DNA from 3 places in the Streptomyces sp. NPDC053079 genome. Region 1 is predicted to be linked to each of the others. Evidence: riboswitches for the same ligand, from Rfam matches in the RefSeq annotation. Region 1 holds a riboswitch; each other region holds the start of a gene.
What was found. A riboswitch is a leader RNA that binds a small molecule or an ion and turns the genes downstream of it on or off. The one in region 1 is predicted to bind cobalamin.

Region 1 (5,464 bases):
GGAGACGCCGTCCGCGCCGCCCTCGCCCGTGCGGGCCATGACGACGTAGACGTCGGCCGCGCCCGCCCCGGAGATGAACTGCTTGACGCCTGTGAGGACGTAGCCGTCGCCGTCCCGCCGCGCGCGGGTGCGCAGGGCGGCGGCGTCCGAGCCGGCGCCCGGCTCCGTCAGGCAGTAGCTGCCCAGCGCCTGCATGCCGCAGAGCCCGGGCAGCCAGCGGCCGCGCTGGGCCGCGTCGCCGTACCGGTCGAGCATCCAGGCGACCATGTTGTGGATGGAGAGGTAGCCCGCGATGGAGGGGCAGCCGGTGGCCAGTGCCTCGAAGACCAGGACGCCGTCGCCGCGGGTGAGGCCGGAGCCGGCGTGCTCCTCGCGGACGTAGACGCCGCCGAGGCCGAGTTCCGCGGCCTTGCGCAGGACGTCGAGCGGGAAGTGCTTGTCGCGGTCCCAGCCGACGGCGTGCGGGGCCAGGTGCTCCTGGGCGAAGTCGAGGGTGACCTCGGCCAGGGCGAGCTGGTCCGTGGTGAGAGTGGTCGTCACCGCGCTCACCCCATCGTCGGGATGGTGAAGCTCGCGCCTTCCTTGACCCCGGAGGGCCAGCGCGAGGTGACGGTCTTGGTGCGGGTGTAGAAGCGGACGGCGTCCGGGCCGTGCTGGTTGAGGTCGCCGAATCCGGACCGCTTCCAGCCGCCGAAGGTGTGGTAGGCGACGGGTACCGGAATGGGCACGTTGACGCCGACCATTCCCGTGGTCACCCGCCGGGTGAAGTCCCGGGCGGTGTCCCCGTCCCGGGTGAAGATCGCCACCCCGTTCCCGTACGGGTGCTCGCTCGGCAGCCGCAGGGCCGCCTCGTAGTCGGCGGCGCGGGCGACGCACAGCACCGGGCCGAAGATTTCCTCGCGGTAGATCCGCATGGCGGGGGTGACACGGTCGAAGAGGGTGGCGCCGGCGAAGAAGCCGCCCTCGTGGCCGGGCAGGACGAAGCCCCGGCCGTCGACGACGAGTTCGGCGCCCTCGGTGGCGCCGATGCCGACGTAGCGGCGTACGCGCTCCAGGGCGTCACGGCTCACCAGCGGGCCGAAGTCGGCCTCCGGGTCGTCCGAGCGTCCGATCCGCAAGTTCCCGATGCGTTCCTTGAGGCGTGCGACCAGCGCGTCGGCCGTCTCCTCCCCGACGGGCACGGCCACGGAGATGGCCATGCAGCGCTCGCCCGCCGAGCCGTACCCGGCGCCGACCAGCGCGTCGACGGCCTGGTCGAGGTCGGCGTCCGGCATCACGATCATGTGGTTCTTGGCGCCGCCGAAGCACTGGGCGCGCTTGCCGTGCGCGGCGGCCGTGGCGTAGACGTGCGCGGCGACGGAGGTGGAGCCGACGAAGCCGACGGCCTGCACCCGGGGGTCCGTCAGCAGGGTCTCGGCGGACTCCTTGCCGCCGTTGACCACGTTCAGGATCCCCGGCGGGAGGCCGGCCTCGAGGAAGAGCTCCGCGAGGCGCAGCGGTACGGACGGGGCCCGTTCGGACGGCTTGAGGACGAAGGCGTTTCCGCAGGCGATGGCCGGTGCGGCCTTCCACAGGGGGATCATCGCGGGGAAGTTGAAGGGGGTGATGCCGGCCGTGACGCCCAGCGGGGAGCGCAGTGAGTGGACGTCGATGCCGGTGCCGGCGTTGTCGGTGAACTCGCCCTTGAGCAGGTGCGGGATGCCGGCGGCGAACTCGACCACTTCCAGGCCGCGCTGGAGGTCGCCGTGGGCGTCGGCGACGGTCTTGCCGTGCTCGCGGGACAGCAGGCGGGCCAGCGACTCCCGTTCGCCCTCGACGAGTTGGAGGAACCGCAGCAGGACGCGGGCGCGGCGCTGCGGATTCCACTCGCCCCACTCCGGTTGCGCGGCGGCGGCGTCCGCGATCGCGGACGCGGTGTCCTCGCGCCCGGCCAGGGGCACCCGGGCCTGTACGGCGCCGGTGTTGGGGTCGTACACGTCGGTGAAGAGCCCCGACGTTCCGGGGGTGTGCTTGCCGCCGATGAAATGTGTCAGTTCACGGACCATGGAAGCCTGCTCTCGTCAGGTCAGGTGAGATCCGGGGATGGGCATGGGGCTTCGTGGCTCTGCGAAGAGCTACGCGTGCGCGGACATGAGCGCGCGCTCCGCCGGATCACCAGGGTCGTGAGTACGGACCGGTGCCATGCGTGTCTGCTCCATCCTCGTGGACAACACGGAACACCCGCGGCCGGTATCCTGACTCCCGGATCACCGCGCGCCGCCAGCCTTCCCGACGCATGGCACATCTCGTCAGTGGCGTGCTGTCGACGGCTCACTCCCCGGTCACAGTGGCGGGACCGTGCCGGAATCACACCGGCTTCCCTGACACCGCGGGCCTTGGTCGCGAACATATAGTTGGACGTCCTAGTAAGTCCACCCCAGCGTGATCACTTGTCCGCCACCGGGTACGGCACGAACGTGCTGCTGTTCTCGTCGATCGCCAGCGGCCGGCCCAGCGGCGGCACCGCGCGCTGCGGGCAGTCCAGGCGTTCGCAGATCCGGCAGCCCATGCCGATCGGGGTGGCCGCGGAGGTGTTGGCGAGGTCGAGCCCGTCGGAGTAGACGAGCCGGGAGGCGTGGCGCACTTCGCAGCCGAGGCCGATGGCGAACGTCTTGCCCGGCTCGCCCCAGCCCCCGCGGTGCCGGGTGACGGCGCGGGCGGTCCACAGGTAGCGCTGTCCGTCCGGCATGGCGGCGATCTGGACGTGGATCCGGCCCGGGGCGGCGAACGCCTCGTACACGTTCCACAAGGGGCAGGTGCCGCCCGCTCGGGAGAAGTGGAAGCCGGTGGCGGACTGGCGCTTGGACATGTTGCCGGCGCGGTCCACGCGGACGAAGGAGAACGGCACACCGCGCAGCCGCGGCCGCTGGAGGGTGCTGAGGCGGTGGCAGACGGTCTCGTAGCCGAGGCCGAAGCGGTCGGTGAGCCGCTCGATGTCGTAACGGACCTCCTCCGCGGCCGTGTGGAAGGCGCGGTACGGCAGGATCAGCGCGGCGGCGAAGTAGTTGGCGATGCCGATCCTGGCGAGCGACCAACTGGCCGAGCCCTCCGCGTAGTCCTCCGACGCCAGCGCGGACAGCCGGTCGCCGAACTCCAGCAGCGCCAGCTGGGTGGCCATGCGGAAGGCCTGCTGGCCGGGGCGCAGCCGGTTGGACAGGTGCAGGACGCGGGTGACCGGGTCGTAGTGGTGCAGCCGGTCGCAGTCCGCCGCCAGCCGCACCCCGTGCCGCTCGGTCAGGCGCGCGGAGAGCGTCCGCACCACCTCGCCCGGCCGCACGCCCAGGGTGTGGGCCAGGTCCTCGGCCGCGAGATCGGCCTCGTGGAGGTAGTTCTGCCGCCGGTAGAAGAACTCCCGTATCTCCTCGTGCGGGGAGCGCGGCAGGGCCACGTCCTCGTGACCGCGGGCCTCCGCGGCTTCGGCCAGCCGCTCGGCCAGGGCGTGGCCGCGGCGGCCGAGGTCGAGCAGGACCGAGGCCACGGCCGGCATGCGCGAGGCCAGTTCCGCGAGGTCGGAGGGGGAGACCCGGGCGGCGTCGACCTCGGTGGCGAGCACCTCGCGCAGGTCGGCCACGAGTCTGCTGGTGTCGCGCTCCGAGAAGAACCCCGGGTCGACGCCGAAGGCCTCGGTCAGCCGCAGCAGCACCGGCACGGTCAGCGGCCGGGAATCGTGCTCCATCTGATTGAGGTAGCTGGGGGAGATCGCCAGGACGCGCGCCAGCTCCGCCTGACTGAGCCGCCGCTCCTCGCGCAACCGCCGCAGCCGCGCCCCCGCGTATGTCTTGCCCACCGCTCTCCCCCTGCTCCGTGCCCGACGTCCTTGATCTGACGGGTGTGTTGGCAAGATTCGCAGAACCGGGCCGGAAGATGCGCAGAACTTGGCAATCTTCCACGGTTGATGGCACTGAGTGCCACTGCCAGAGTCGTAGTGCGGCCCACCGCCCCTCCGGGCGCACTGCTCACCGCTTCACGCGCCCGGAAGGGCGGCGGCGCCGCATCGGCGGCACGTCACTCAGTGACAACCCCACGCATCCTTCACAAGAACCGTGTGATCTCAGCGAACCCGGGAGACGGTCATGGCGCAGGCACAGACGGCGGCGGAAGCACTGGCGGACCGGTGGGCGACGGACCCCCGCTGGAAGGGCGTCGAGCGCACCTACGGTGCACAGGACGTGATCCGGCTGTCGGGCAGCGTCCGCGAGGAGCACACCCTGGCCCGGCGCGGCGCCGAACGGCTCTGGCGCCAACTGCACGAACGCGACTACATCCACGCCCTCGGCGCGCTCACCGGCGGCCAGGCCGTCCAGCAGGTCCGGGCCGGCCTCCAGGCCATCTACCTCTCCGGCTGGCAGGTGGCCGCCGACGCCAACCAGGCCGGCCACACCTACCCCGACCAGAGCCTGTACCCGGTCAACTCCGTGCCGCAGGTGGTCCGCAGGATCAACAACGCACTGTTGCGCGCCGACCAGATCGCCACAGTCGAGGGCGCCCGGGACGGCATCGACTGGCTCGCGCCCATCGTCGCCGACGCCGAGGCCGGCTTCGGCGGGCCGCTCAACGCCTTCGAACTGACCAAGGCGATGATCGCCGCCGGTGCGGCCGGCATCCACTACGAGGACCAGCTCGCCTCCGAGAAGAAGTGCGGCCACCTCGGCGGCAAGGTCCTCGTCCCCACCGCCCAGCACATCCGCACCCTCAACGCGGCCCGCCTCGCCGCCGACATCGCGGACGTCCCCACCGTCATCGTGGCCCGCACCGACGCGCTCGCCGCGAACCTGCTGACCAGCGACGTCGACGAGCGCGACGCCCGCTTCGCCACCGGGGAGCGCACCGCCGAGGGCTTCTACCGGGTCGAGAACGGCATGGCCCCCGTCATCGCCCGCGGCCTGGCCTACGCCCCCTACGCCGACCTCATCTGGGTGGAGACCGGAACCCCGGACCTGGCCCAGGCACGGGAGTTCGCCGAGGCGATCCACGCCGAGTACCCGGAGCAGATGCTGGCCTACAACTGCTCGCCCTCCTTCAACTGGAAGGCGGCCCTCGACGACGACCAGATCGCCAAGTTCCAGCGGGAGCTGGGGGCGATGGGCTACCGCTTCCAGTTCATCACCCTGGCGGGCTTCCACTCCCTCAACCACGGCATGTTCGACCTGGCCCGCGGCTACGCCGAGCACGGCATGACCGCCTACGTCGACCTGCAGGAGCGCGAGTTCGCCGCGCAGGAGCACGGCTTCACCGCGGTCAGGCACCAGCGCGAGGTCGGCACCGGCTACTTCGACCTCGTCTCCACCGCCGTCAACCCCGCCTCCTCGACCACCGCGCTGACCGGCTCCACGGAGGAGGAGCAGTTCCACTAGGCAGCCCCAGGGCGGGCCGGGGAACCACGCACCCGGCCCGCCCCGCCTCCGCCCGGCCCCTACCGCTCCGC
Region 2 (5,464 bases), on a different contig from region 1:
CCGCGACCACGGCGCCCTCCCCGTGATCATGCTGACGGCCCGTGGCGAGGAGGAGGACCGCATCCTCGGCCTCGAGGTCGGTGCGGACGACTACGTCACCAAGCCCTTCAGCCCCCGCGAGCTCGTCCTGCGGGTGCGGTCGGTCCTGCGCCGCGCCCACGCCGCGGGTGCGCCCGGCCCGGCGGGCACGCCGCCGCTGCGCGCGGGGGGCCTGGCGCTGGACCCCGCGGCCCGGCGCGTCACCAAGGGGGGCGCCGAAATCTCCCTCACGGTCCGCGAGTTCGACCTCCTGGCGTTCCTGCTGCGCCACCCCGGCCGGGCCTGCGCCCGTGAGGAGCTGATGCGGGAAGTGTGGGGCTGGGAGTTCGGCGACCTGTCCACGGTGACCGTCCATGTGCGGCGGCTGCGCGGCAAGGTCGAGGACGACCCGGCGCGGCCGAGGCTGATCCAGACCGTCTGGGGCGTCGGCTACCGCTTCACCGCGCCGGGGCTGGACGGTGAGCCCGGCCGTGCGTGACGTCGCGCTCATCGCCTTCTACGCCCTGCTCGGCGCGGTCGCCGCCGGGTTGTTGGGGGCCCTCGCGCTGCGGGCCCTGCGCCACCGGTCGGTCGCGGTGTCCCTGACCGTGGTGGCCGCGGTCCCGGTGACCGCGATGCTGGCCGGGACGCTGGCCGTCGCGTGGGCGATGTTCCTGTCCTCGCACGACCTGACCGTCGTGACGACGGTGTGCGCGATGGCCGCCGTGGTCTCCCTCGCCACGGCGCTGCTCCTGGGCCGCTGGGTGGTGGCGCGCAGCGCCGCCCTGACCCGGGCGGCCCGTTCCTTCGACGAGGGCGGCTTCGCCGCCCCGGACGGCGGGGCCACGGCGGAACTGGCCGAGCTGGGCCGGGAGCTGGCGGCGACCAGTGCCAGGCTCGCGGCGTCGCGGGAGCGCGAACGCGCCCTCGACGCGTCCCGGCGCGAGCTGGTCGCCTGGATCTCGCACGACCTGCGGACCCCGCTGGCGGGGCTGCGCGCGATGTCGGAGGCGCTGGAGGACGGCGTGGCCGAGGACCCCGGGCGCTACTTCCGTCAGATCCGCACCGAGGTGGACCGGCTCAACGCCCTGGTCGGCGATCTCTTCGAGCTCTCGCGCATCCACGCGGGGGCGCTGCCGCTGCACCCGAGCCGCATGTCGGTGTACGACCTGGTCGGCGACGCGCTGGCCGGCGCCGGGCCGCTGGCGCGCGAGCACGGCGTGCGTCTGGTGGGCGGGGAGGTCGACGCGGTCCCGGTCGAGGTCGACGGCAAGGAGATGACCCGGGTCCTGGGGAACCTCCTCGTCAACGCCATCCGCCGCACCCCCGCCGACGGCACGGTGGCGGTCGCCGCGCGGCGGGCGGCCGGCACGGTCGTGGTGTCGGTCACCGACGAGTGCGGGGGCATCCCGGAGGAGGACCTGCCGCGCGTCTTCGACACGGGCTGGCGCGGTTCGGCGGCGCGTACCCCCGAGGCCCACGGGCACGGCGGCGCGGGCCTGGGGCTGGCGATCGTCCGCGGCATCGTCGAGGCGCATGCGGGCCGGGCGACGGTCCGCAACGTCCCGGGCGGCTGCCGCTTCGAGGTGACGCTGCCCGCGGCCCGCCCCTAGGGGCGGGCCGACGGCGTCAGCGCGGACACCGCCGCACCCCGTGGAGGGTGATCGGAGCCCAAGGCGCTGACGTGATCAGGGGGTGTGCGTCACGATGCAGCCCTCTGGCAGTGCGACGACCGTGAAGCGAACGGGATGGCCCATGTCCGACACCGATACCGCCGCGGGCCCTTTGCACAGGATCGCCGCGGCGATCGACCGGGAGCGGGACCCCTCCTCACGGACATGTCTGACGTGCGGCGGGCCGACCCGGGTGGTGGTGCGGGAGGAGTCCGCGGGCAACGGCCGGCCCGTCATCAGCGCGCGCAAGGAGTGCGAGGGCAAGGGGTGTGCGCGCCCCTGACCCGCCGGCCGTCCGGGCGCGCCCGGCTCACGGGTCGGTGACGGCGGCGGGCGTGGCCGGGGCCGTACGGGCCGCCCAGCGCTGTTCGACCTTGGCCAGGCGCCAGTAGGCGAGCGCGACGGCCCACACCACCACGAACAGCCCGACGATGACGAACCCGACGTTGTCCAGGTCGAGTCCGGCGATCCAGCCGGTCACCGCGTCGTCGAGGCCGAGCTTCTCGTGCAGGACGCCGACCAGTTCGATGGTGCCGATGAGGAAGGCGACCGCGATGGACAGCCCGGTGATGGTGAGGTTGTAGTAGACCTTGCGGACGGGGTTGGAGAACGCCCACTGGTAGGCGAAGTTCATGAAGGTGCCGTCGAGCGTGTCGAACAGGCTCATGCCGGCGGCGAACAGCAGCGGCAGGCACAGGATCGCGTACCAGGGCAGCCCGGCGGCGGCGCCGCTGCCGGCCATGACCATCAGCGTGACCTCGGTGGCCGTGTCGAAGCCGAGGCCGAAGAGGAAGCCCAGCGGGTACATCTGCCCGGGGCGGGTGATGGAGCGGGTGAAGCGGCCGAGGACGCGGTTCATGAAGCCGCGCGAGTCGAGGTGCTTCTCCAGCTCGGTCTCGTCGTAACGGCCCTCGCGCATGGCGCGGAAGATGCGCAGGATGCCGGCGAGGGCGACGAGGTTGAGGGCGGCGATCAGGTAGAGGAAGCCGCCGGAGACGGTCGTGCCGATGACGCCGAGCGTCTGGTGGGTGGTGGACTCCTCGTTCATCAGCGTCCCGGCCAGCTGGGTGCCGCCGGCCACCAGCAGGGCCATCAGGACGACGACGCTGGAGTGGCCGAGGGCGAACCAGAAGCCGACGGAGACCGGGCGTTTGCCGTCGGCCATCAGCTTGCGGGTGGTGTTGTCGATGGCGGCGATGTGGTCGGCGTCGAAGGCGTGCCGCATGCCGAGGGTGTAGGCGGTGACGCCGAGGCCGACGCCGAAGACCTTGGAGTCGACGGTGTAGTGGTTCGGCACGACCATCAGGAAGAGCACGCCGAACGCGACGACGTGCAGGGCGGCTATGACGGCCAGCAGGCCCGCGGTGCGCAGGGTGTCCTGGCGACGCCAGCGGAAGGCGGGCGCGGGGCCGGCGGGGGAATCGGGGAACTCGGGAAACGCAGTCATCGTGGGGTGAACGCTCCAGCACCTCGTGGATCATTTCGAGATGCCGTGGCCGGTCTCCTGGCTTACGGGTCCGTTCGCGCCCGCCCCCGCCTTCCCGGCAGCCGGCTGCGGCCAGTGGCTCCGCGCGCCCATGGGCGCGCGGAACGGGACGGTCACTCCCCGATCACAGTGGCGAGGGCCGCTCCGGAATGGGACCACGAGGGTCCGTCACCGGTCTTCCCGAACACCACGGCCGGGCCACTTTAACTCCTGGCCTCCGAAGACCCGCTCCCCGTCGGCCGCCTCGCGCCACCACTGTTCGAGCGCGCCCTGGTCCATGGCCGCCCAGTCGGGCGTGGCCTCCACCTGTGCCCGGCCCAGCCGGCGGGCGAGCTCGACGACGGCCAGGCCCGCGGCCGAGCGCTCGGCGTCGTAGGCCCGTACCGCCTCGTCCCAGCTCGTGGCCGAGCGCAGAGCGCGTTCCAGCACCGTGGCGTCCTGGAGGGCCTTGACCGCGCCGCTGCCGGTGTGGGGGCGGGTGACGGCGGCCGCGTCGCCGGCGAGGACGAGCCGGCCCTCGCCGTAGTGCGGCACGGCGAGGTCGTAGAGGGGCTGGACGGAGGTCCGCTCCCTGGGCGTGAGGCGGACGAACTCCTGCCAGTACGGCGGGAAGTGCCGCTCGACCACCGCCGCGTGGTGTGCCATCAGCTCGTCGGTCACCGTGCCTGGCGGCAGGCTCGTCGCCTCCCGCAGCGCGGGGGCGGCGGAGGGCGGCGGGGCGGTGTAGAAGACCCAGTTGGCGAAGGCGCCAACGCCGTGGGCGCCGGGAATGCGGTAGGCGATCATGTGGCCGCCGGGGAAGGTGACGGTCGCCGCCTCGTGCTCGGCCCATGCGGTGCGCGGGCCCGGCAGCGCGTCGGCGGGCACGGTGCCGCGCCAGGCCAGATAGCCGGCGTAGACGGGCGCGGTGGCGGCACGGGTGGCCGCCCGTACGGCCGAGCGGTAGCCGTCCGCGCCGACGACCAGGTCGAAGCGCTCCTCGCTCCCGTCGGCCAGGCGCACCCCGACCCCGTCGGGCTCGGGGACGACCTGCTCGACGGTGGCGCCCCGCCGGTAGTCGACGGACGCGGGGACGCGGGCCCGTAACTCCCGCCACAGCGAGCCCCAGTTGTACGAGCGGAACGGGAACGGCAGCTCCCCCAGCCGGCGGCCGGCGCGGTCGCCGCCGTCCCGGGTGAGCCAGGTGCGGGTGGTCAGCCGCACCCAGGGCATGGCGGCGTCGACGTAGCCGGCCGCCTCCAGTTCGCTGTAGCGCTCGTCGCGGACGGCGAGGCCCACGCCCCGGTCCTGGAGCCCGCCGGGGGTCCGCTCGTAGACCACGACCTCGTCGGCACCGGCGCGGGCCGCCGCGAGCGCGGCGGCGCAGCCCGCGATGCTGCCGCCCACCACGGCCACTCTTCCTCCCCGCACTGTCATCCTCGCGTCTCTTCTCGGGTGATGCGTTGATGCGCTTCGTGCACAGATCTTGACTGTCCGTCGTCCGCGGCACCAGAGTCGCCGACACTCCGCAGGTGATGGACGCGTCCGGCGGGCCGGTGTACGAGTGCAGTGGACCTAATCACGGGGCGAAGGGGCTGACGCCATGACGGATTCGGCAACAGGCGCGGAACGCGGGCCCGAAAAGGCGGCGGTGCCGGGACAGCGGGACGGTTTCGTGCGCCGCATCGGACTGTTCCAGGCCACGACCATCAACATGAGCCAGATGTGCGGCATCGGGCCCTTCGTGACGATCCCGCTGATGGTGGCCTCCTTCGGCGGGCCGCAGGCCGTCATCGGCTTCGTCGCCGGCGCGGTCCTGGCCCTGGCGGACGGCCTGATCTGGGCGGAGCTGGGGGCCGCGATGCCCAGAGCCGGCGGCAGCTACGTGTACCTGCGGCAGGCCTTCCAGTACCGGACGGGCAAGCTGGTGCCGTTCCTGTTCGTCTGGACGGCGATGCTCTTCATCCCCATCGGCATGTCCACGGGGATCATCGGCTTCGTGCAGTACCTGGGCTATCTGTGGCCGGACATGGGGCAGACGGCGGGCGACCTCACGGGGTTGGCCGTCATCGCCCTCATCATCACGATGCTGTGGCGGCGCGTCGACCACATCGCACGGATCACGGCCGTGCTGTGGTGCGTCATGCTCGCCTCGGTAGCGCTCGTCATCGTGGCCGCCTTCACCCACTTCAGCCCCGACCGGGCCTTCACCTACCCGGGCGACGCCTTCGAGGTGACCAGCCATCAGTTCTGGATCGGCTTCGCCGCGGGCCTGACCATCGGCATCTACGACTACATGGGCTACAAC
Region 3 (5,464 bases), on a different contig from region 1:
GCCGTGCCAGTGCGTGCCCCACACGGCGCCGACCCGGCAGCCGTCCAGGAACGGTTCGTCGCCGCCCAGGACCTCGGCGACGCCGTGGTGGATCTCGTACCCCTCCACCCGCTCGCCCAGGGCCTCGCCCACCGGCCGGGCCAGGGTCTTGTCGACCGCGAACCGCACCCGCACCGGCAGCAGGCCCAGGCCCTCGACCGAACCGGCCCGTGACTCCACCTCGTCGTCGATCCGCTCGCCCAGCACCTGGAAGCCGCCGCAGATGCCGAGCACCGGGCGGCCCTCGGCGGCCCGGCGGGCCAGGGCCTCCGCCAGGCCACGCTCACGCAGCCACGCCAGGGCCCGGACCGTCCCGCGCGTACCCGGCACCACGACCAGGTCGGCGTCCGCGAGCTCCTCGGGGCGGTCGACGAAGCGGACGACCACGCCCGGCTCGGCCGCGAGGGCGTCCACGTCCGTGAAGTTGGACATCAGCGGCACCGCGCACACCGCCACGCGCAGCACGTCGGCGCCGTGCGGCGGGGCCACCACCGACTCGCGGACGGCGCCGCGCAGCGAGACGCGCAGGCCGTCCTCCTCGTCGATGCCCAGGCCGTGGGCGAACGGCAGTACGCCGAACGTCCGCCGGCCCGTCAGAGCGTGCAGCATGTCCAGGCCCGGCTCCAGCAGGGAGACGTCGCCCCGGAACTTGTTGACGATGTAGCCCGCTATCAGCTCCTGGTCCTCGGGCGAGAGCAGCGCCGTGGTGCCGAAGAAGGACGCGAAGACCCCGCCGCGGTCGATGTCGCCGACCACCACCACCGGCAGCCGGCCCGCGCGGGCGATGCCCATGTTGACGATGTCGCTGCGGCGCAGGTTGATCTCCGCCGGGCTGCCCGCGCCCTCGCAGATCACCGCGTCGTGCGTACGCCGCAGTTCCTCGAGGCACTCGGTCACCGTGCCGAACAACTGCTCCTGCCGGCCCGCGTGGTAGCCGCGGGCGCTGAGCTCGCCGACCGGCTTGCCCATGAGCACGACCTGGCTGCTCCGGTCACCGCCGGGCTTGAGCAGCACGGGGTTCATCAGAGCGCTCGGCTCGACGCGGGCGGCCGCGGCCTGCATGGCCTGGGCGCGCCCTATCTCCGCTCCCTCGCGCGTGACGAAGGAGTTGAGCGACATGTTCTGCGCCTTGAACGGCGCGACCTTGACGCCCTTGCGGACCAGCCAGCGGCAGATGCCGGCCGTCACCACGCTCTTGCCCGCGTCCGAGGTGGTCCCGGCCACCAGCAGGCCCCCGCCCGGCGGGCGTGCGGGCCCGCTCCTGTCGGCTGTCACCGATTCCTCCTTCTGGCGAAATGTGCGAGGGAGAGCCTGCCCACCACGGCGGTCCCCAGGGCCAGCAGCGATACCCGGCGCGAGAGCCGCACCGCGCGTTCGATGTCCGCCACGGCCACGGGCCGGTTCTCCGCGCCCAGGACGGGGCGGTGTTCGACGCGGCCGGCGTAGGCGAGGGTGCCGCCCAGGCGGACCCCGAGGGCGCCGGCGAAGGCGGCCTCGACCGGGCCGGCGTTGGGGCTGGGGTGGCGGGCGGCGTCGCGCCGGGCCACGCGCCAGGCGCCGCGCGGGTCGGGACCGGCGAGGACGGCGAGGGCGGCGGTGAGGCGGGCGCCGGGCCAGCCGACGACGTCGTCGAGGCGGGCCGAGGCCCAGCCGAACCGCCGGTGGCGCGGCGACTTGTGGCCGACCATGGCGTCGAGGGTGTTGACCGCGCGGAAGCCCACCAGGCCGGGCACCCCGGCGAGGGCTCCCCAGACGAGGGCGCCCACGACGGCGTCGGAGGTGTTCTCGGCGACGGATTCGACGACGGCCCGGGCGATCTGCTGCCCGTCCAGCGCCTGCGGGTCGCGGCCGCACAGGTGCGGCAGCCGTTCCCGGGCGACCTCGATGTCGCCGGCCTCCAGGGCTCCGCCGACCGCCCGTGCCTCGCGGCCCAGGGTCGTACCGCCGAGCACGGCCCAGGTCGCGGCGGCGGTCAGCGCGGCGCCGGCGGCGGGGGAGCGGCGCGCGGTACGGGCCAGCAGCCCGGCGGCGGCCGCCGTGCCGCCCGCGCACAGCAGCGCGTGCAGGGTGCCGTAGCCGCGGTGGTCGCGCCACAGGCGCTCCTCGACGGCCTGCGCGGCGCGGCCGAACGCGGCGACGGGGTGGCCGCGGCGCGGGTCGCCCACCACGAGGTCGCAGGCGAAGCCGAGCGCGGCGCCGCAGACGAAGGCGAGATGCTTCCCGGTCAGGTTCCCGGTGATGTCCCCGGTCAGGTTCCCGGGCGTGTGATCACTGCGCGTCGGGCGCATCGGATCAGGCCGCCGTCACACCGTGGCGGGGGCGGCGCACCGGGGGCACAGGGGGCGCGAAGGGCAGGGGGCGACGGCAGCCGGGCATGGCGATGTGTCCTCACTCAGGGTCCGCGCCCTGGCTCGACGTGACCGGCGACCAGAGTCTCCTGGCTCCCGGATCGGCGTCGCCCCCGGCCTTCCGGTCCGCGGACCGCGGACCGTGGCCCTGGAATCGGGGGGACACTCCCCGGTGACAGTGGCGGGACCGCGCCGGATTCGCACCGGCTTCCTCTGCTGTCGCCGTTTGGCTCCGGAAGTCCACCACGGCCCGGGAAGGGCAGTCAACTCACCCTGACCTGCGGTGAGGCTGCCGGTCACGGGTGGGGCGGCGGGCGACGCGGGCAACGGCGAAGCGCCGGTCCGGCGGGTGCCGGACCGGCGCTTCGTGCGCGGGATGTGCTGCGGTCGCGTCAGGCGACGATCAGGTAGATGCCGTATCCCACGGCGGCCGCGCACAGCGCGAAGCAGGTGTACGCGCCGGTGCGCGCCACCGAGCTCGGGCCGGCCGCCGGGGCGGTGGCGGCGGTGGCGGCCTTGCGGGACGTGCCCACGATGCCGAGGGTGAAGACGGCCACGAGGCCGAGGGTGGCCACGAGGCTGACGCCGAAGACCTGGCCGAGTGCTGCCCAGTCGATGTTCATGGTGGTTCTCCTCCGTTGCCCGGCGGTCAGCCGGCCGTCGCGGGGGCAGGGGCGGGAGTGGCGGCCGGGGCGGCTGCCGGGGCGGCGGTGGGGCCGGCGACCGGGCCGGCCGGCGGCGGGGCGACGGCCTGGAGGGCCGCGGTGACCACGCCGACGGGCTCGGCCGGGACGGAGACGCCCTGCGGCTCGTTGAGGTCGTTGACGTTGTCGTGCGTGACCGGCTTGCGGCGCGAGGCCACCCAGATGGCGCCGCAGGCGGCCAGGGCCAGGACGGCGACCGCGGCGACGCCCCAGTCGCCCTGGTCGGCCAGGAGCGCGGCGCCGGCGCCGACGAGGCCGGCGGCCGGGAGGGTCAGGCCCCAGGCGGCGACCATGCGGCCGGCGGTGGACCAGCGGACCACGCCGCCCTTGCGGCCGAGCCCCGCGCCCATGACGGCGCCGGAGCAGACCTGGGTGGTGGAGAGCGCGAAGCCGATGTGGGAGGAGGCCAGGATGGTGACGGCGGCGCCGGTCTGGGCGGCGAAGCCCTGCGGCGGCTGGATGTCGGCCAGGCCCTTGCCGAGGGTGCGGATGATGCGCCAGCCGCCGAGGTAGGTGCCGAGCGCGATGGCGATACCGGCGGAGGCGATGACCCACATCGGCGGGTCGGCGTCCGCGCCGAGGGCGCCGCCGGAGATCAGCGCGAGGGTGATGACGCCCATGGTCTTCTGCGCGTCGTTGGTGCCGTGGGCGAGGGAGACCAGGGCGGCCGAGGCGATCTGGCCGGCGCGGTAGCCCTTGGCGCTGGCCTCGGGGTCGGTGTTGCGCGCCAGGCGGTAGGTCATCCGGGTCGCCAGCACGGTCGCCAGGCCGGCCACGACCGGGGCGACGACGGCGGGGATGAGGACCTTCATGACGACGGCGTCACCGTGGACGGCGTCGGTGCCCACCGAGGCGATGGTCGCGCCGATCAGGCCGCCGAACAGCGCGTGCGAGGAGCTGGAGGGCAGGCCCGCGAGCCAGGTGAGCAGGTTCCAGACGATCGCGCCGACCAGGCCGGCGAAGATGATCTCCGGCCGGATGCCTGATTCGTCGACGATGCCCTTGGAGATCGTCGCCGCGACCTCCACGGACAGGAACGCGCCGACGAGATTGAGCACGGCCGACATGGCCACCGCGACCTTGGGCTTGAGGGCCCCGGTGGAGATGGTGGTGGCCATGGCGTTGGCCGTGTCGTGGAAGCCGTTCGTAAAGTCGAACACCAAGGCCGTGACGATCACGATCCCGATGAGAAGCGTGATGTTTTCCATTCACCCAGGCAATCAGCTCGATGGTCAGTACGCGGCGACCGTAGGGACCCTGGGTGAACGGAAGGTGAACTGGGACGGGCAGGTCGATGACGCGAACCGGAGGCGAAGACCGATGAGGGAGTTCGAACAGGCGGGGGCCGCGCGGGACGACATACCGCGCATCTGGGCCCAGGTCGTGGCCACCGCCCGCCGCACCACCGCCGACGGGCTCGTGGTGGGCACGTCCGGCAACGTCTCCGCGCGCGTCGGCGACGTGGTCCTTGTCACTCCCACCGGCGTCCCCTACGACCGGCTGGGCCCCGGCGACGCGGTCGGCGTGGACCTCGACGGCCGTCAGGTCCTGGGCGACCTCGCGCCCACCAGCGAGCTGCCGATGCACCTGGCCGTCTACCGCTCCACCGACGCCGCCGCGATCGTGCACACCCACGCCGTGCACGCCACGGCCGTCTCCACGCTCGTCACCGAGGTGCCGCTGATCCACTACATGGCCGCCGCCCTCGGCGGGCCGGTCCGCGTCGCCCCCTACGCCCTCTACGGCACGGAGGAGCTGGCCGCCCACATGCTGCGGGCCCTCGACGGCCGCACCGGCTGCCTCCTGCAGAACCACGGCACCCTCACCTACGGCGCCACCCTCGACCAGGCCTACGACCGCACCGCACAGCTGGAGTGGATGTGCCGGGTCTGGCTCACCGCCGCCGCCGTCCCCGGCCACACCCCCTCGCTGCTCGGCCCCGGGCTCCTGGACGAGGCGGCCGCCAAGCTGCGGGGCTACGGACAGCGCGGCTGATCCCCCACTGGCCGCGCCCGCCGGGCGCGCCCACACTGGAAGGCGATGGTGCTGCGCACAGTGGCGGCCGCGGCCGCCACCACGCTGATCGGTGCCGGGGCGGCCGCGGTGGCGGCCGGGCGGTACGCCGGTGACGCTGCCCTGAAGGCGGACCCCGGCCGTCCGCCGCCCGGCGAGCCCCGGCTCGCCCTCCACGACGTCACCGGCGCCACCGTCACCCTCGGCCGTACCCCCGCCGCCCTGCTCCCGGGCACCTACGGGCTCGCGGGGCGGGGTGTGCACGCCGTCGTCGGGCCCGTCATCGCGGACGTCTCGCACCCGCACGACCGGGTGATCCGCCGCCTGGACCGCGTCACCCGGGGCGCCCTGCGCCCCGGC

Region 2: it holds a riboswitch for cobalamin, as region 1 does, so the genes downstream of both, ACIGXW_RS01780 (HoxN/HupN/NixA family nickel/cobalt transporter) here and ACIGXW_RS30515 (CoA-acylating methylmalonate-semialdehyde dehydrogenase) in region 1, are expected to answer to the same signal.
Region 3: it holds a riboswitch for cobalamin, as region 1 does, so the genes downstream of both, ACIGXW_RS00310 (cobalamin biosynthesis protein) here and ACIGXW_RS30515 (CoA-acylating methylmalonate-semialdehyde dehydrogenase) in region 1, are expected to answer to the same signal.

What each region holds. Positions count from the first base shown of each region.
Region 1 is NZ_JBITZJ010000009.1:132,401-137,864, forward strand. Features, by position in the region: gene ACIGXW_RS30510 (acyl-CoA dehydrogenase family protein) at 1-549, opposite strand, end outside; gene ACIGXW_RS30515 (CoA-acylating methylmalonate-semialdehyde dehydrogenase) at 546-2,045, opposite strand; cobalamin riboswitch at 2,207-2,393, opposite strand; gene ACIGXW_RS30520 (short-chain fatty acyl-CoA regulator family protein) at 2,426-3,826, opposite strand; gene aceA (isocitrate lyase) at 4,113-5,393, shown strand.
Region 2 is NZ_JBITZJ010000001.1:393,541-399,004, reverse strand. Features, by position in the region: gene ACIGXW_RS01795 (response regulator transcription factor) at 1-517, shown strand, start outside; gene ACIGXW_RS01790 (HAMP domain-containing sensor histidine kinase) at 510-1,631, shown strand; gene ACIGXW_RS01785 (hypothetical protein) at 1,774-1,974, shown strand; gene ACIGXW_RS01780 (HoxN/HupN/NixA family nickel/cobalt transporter) at 2,002-3,138, opposite strand; cobalamin riboswitch at 3,168-3,384, opposite strand; gene ACIGXW_RS01775 (FAD-dependent monooxygenase) at 3,346-4,566, opposite strand; gene ACIGXW_RS01770 (APC family permease) at 4,760-5,464, shown strand, end outside.
Region 3 is NZ_JBITZJ010000001.1:53,834-59,297, reverse strand. Features, by position in the region: gene ACIGXW_RS00315 (cobyric acid synthase) at 1-1,314, opposite strand, end outside; gene ACIGXW_RS00310 (cobalamin biosynthesis protein) at 1,311-2,327, opposite strand; cobalamin riboswitch at 2,470-2,602, opposite strand; gene ACIGXW_RS00305 (hypothetical protein) at 2,780-3,010, opposite strand; gene ACIGXW_RS00300 (anion permease) at 3,037-4,299, opposite strand; gene ACIGXW_RS00295 (class II aldolase/adducin family protein) at 4,412-5,086, shown strand; gene ACIGXW_RS00290 (alpha/beta hydrolase) at 5,132-5,464, shown strand, end outside.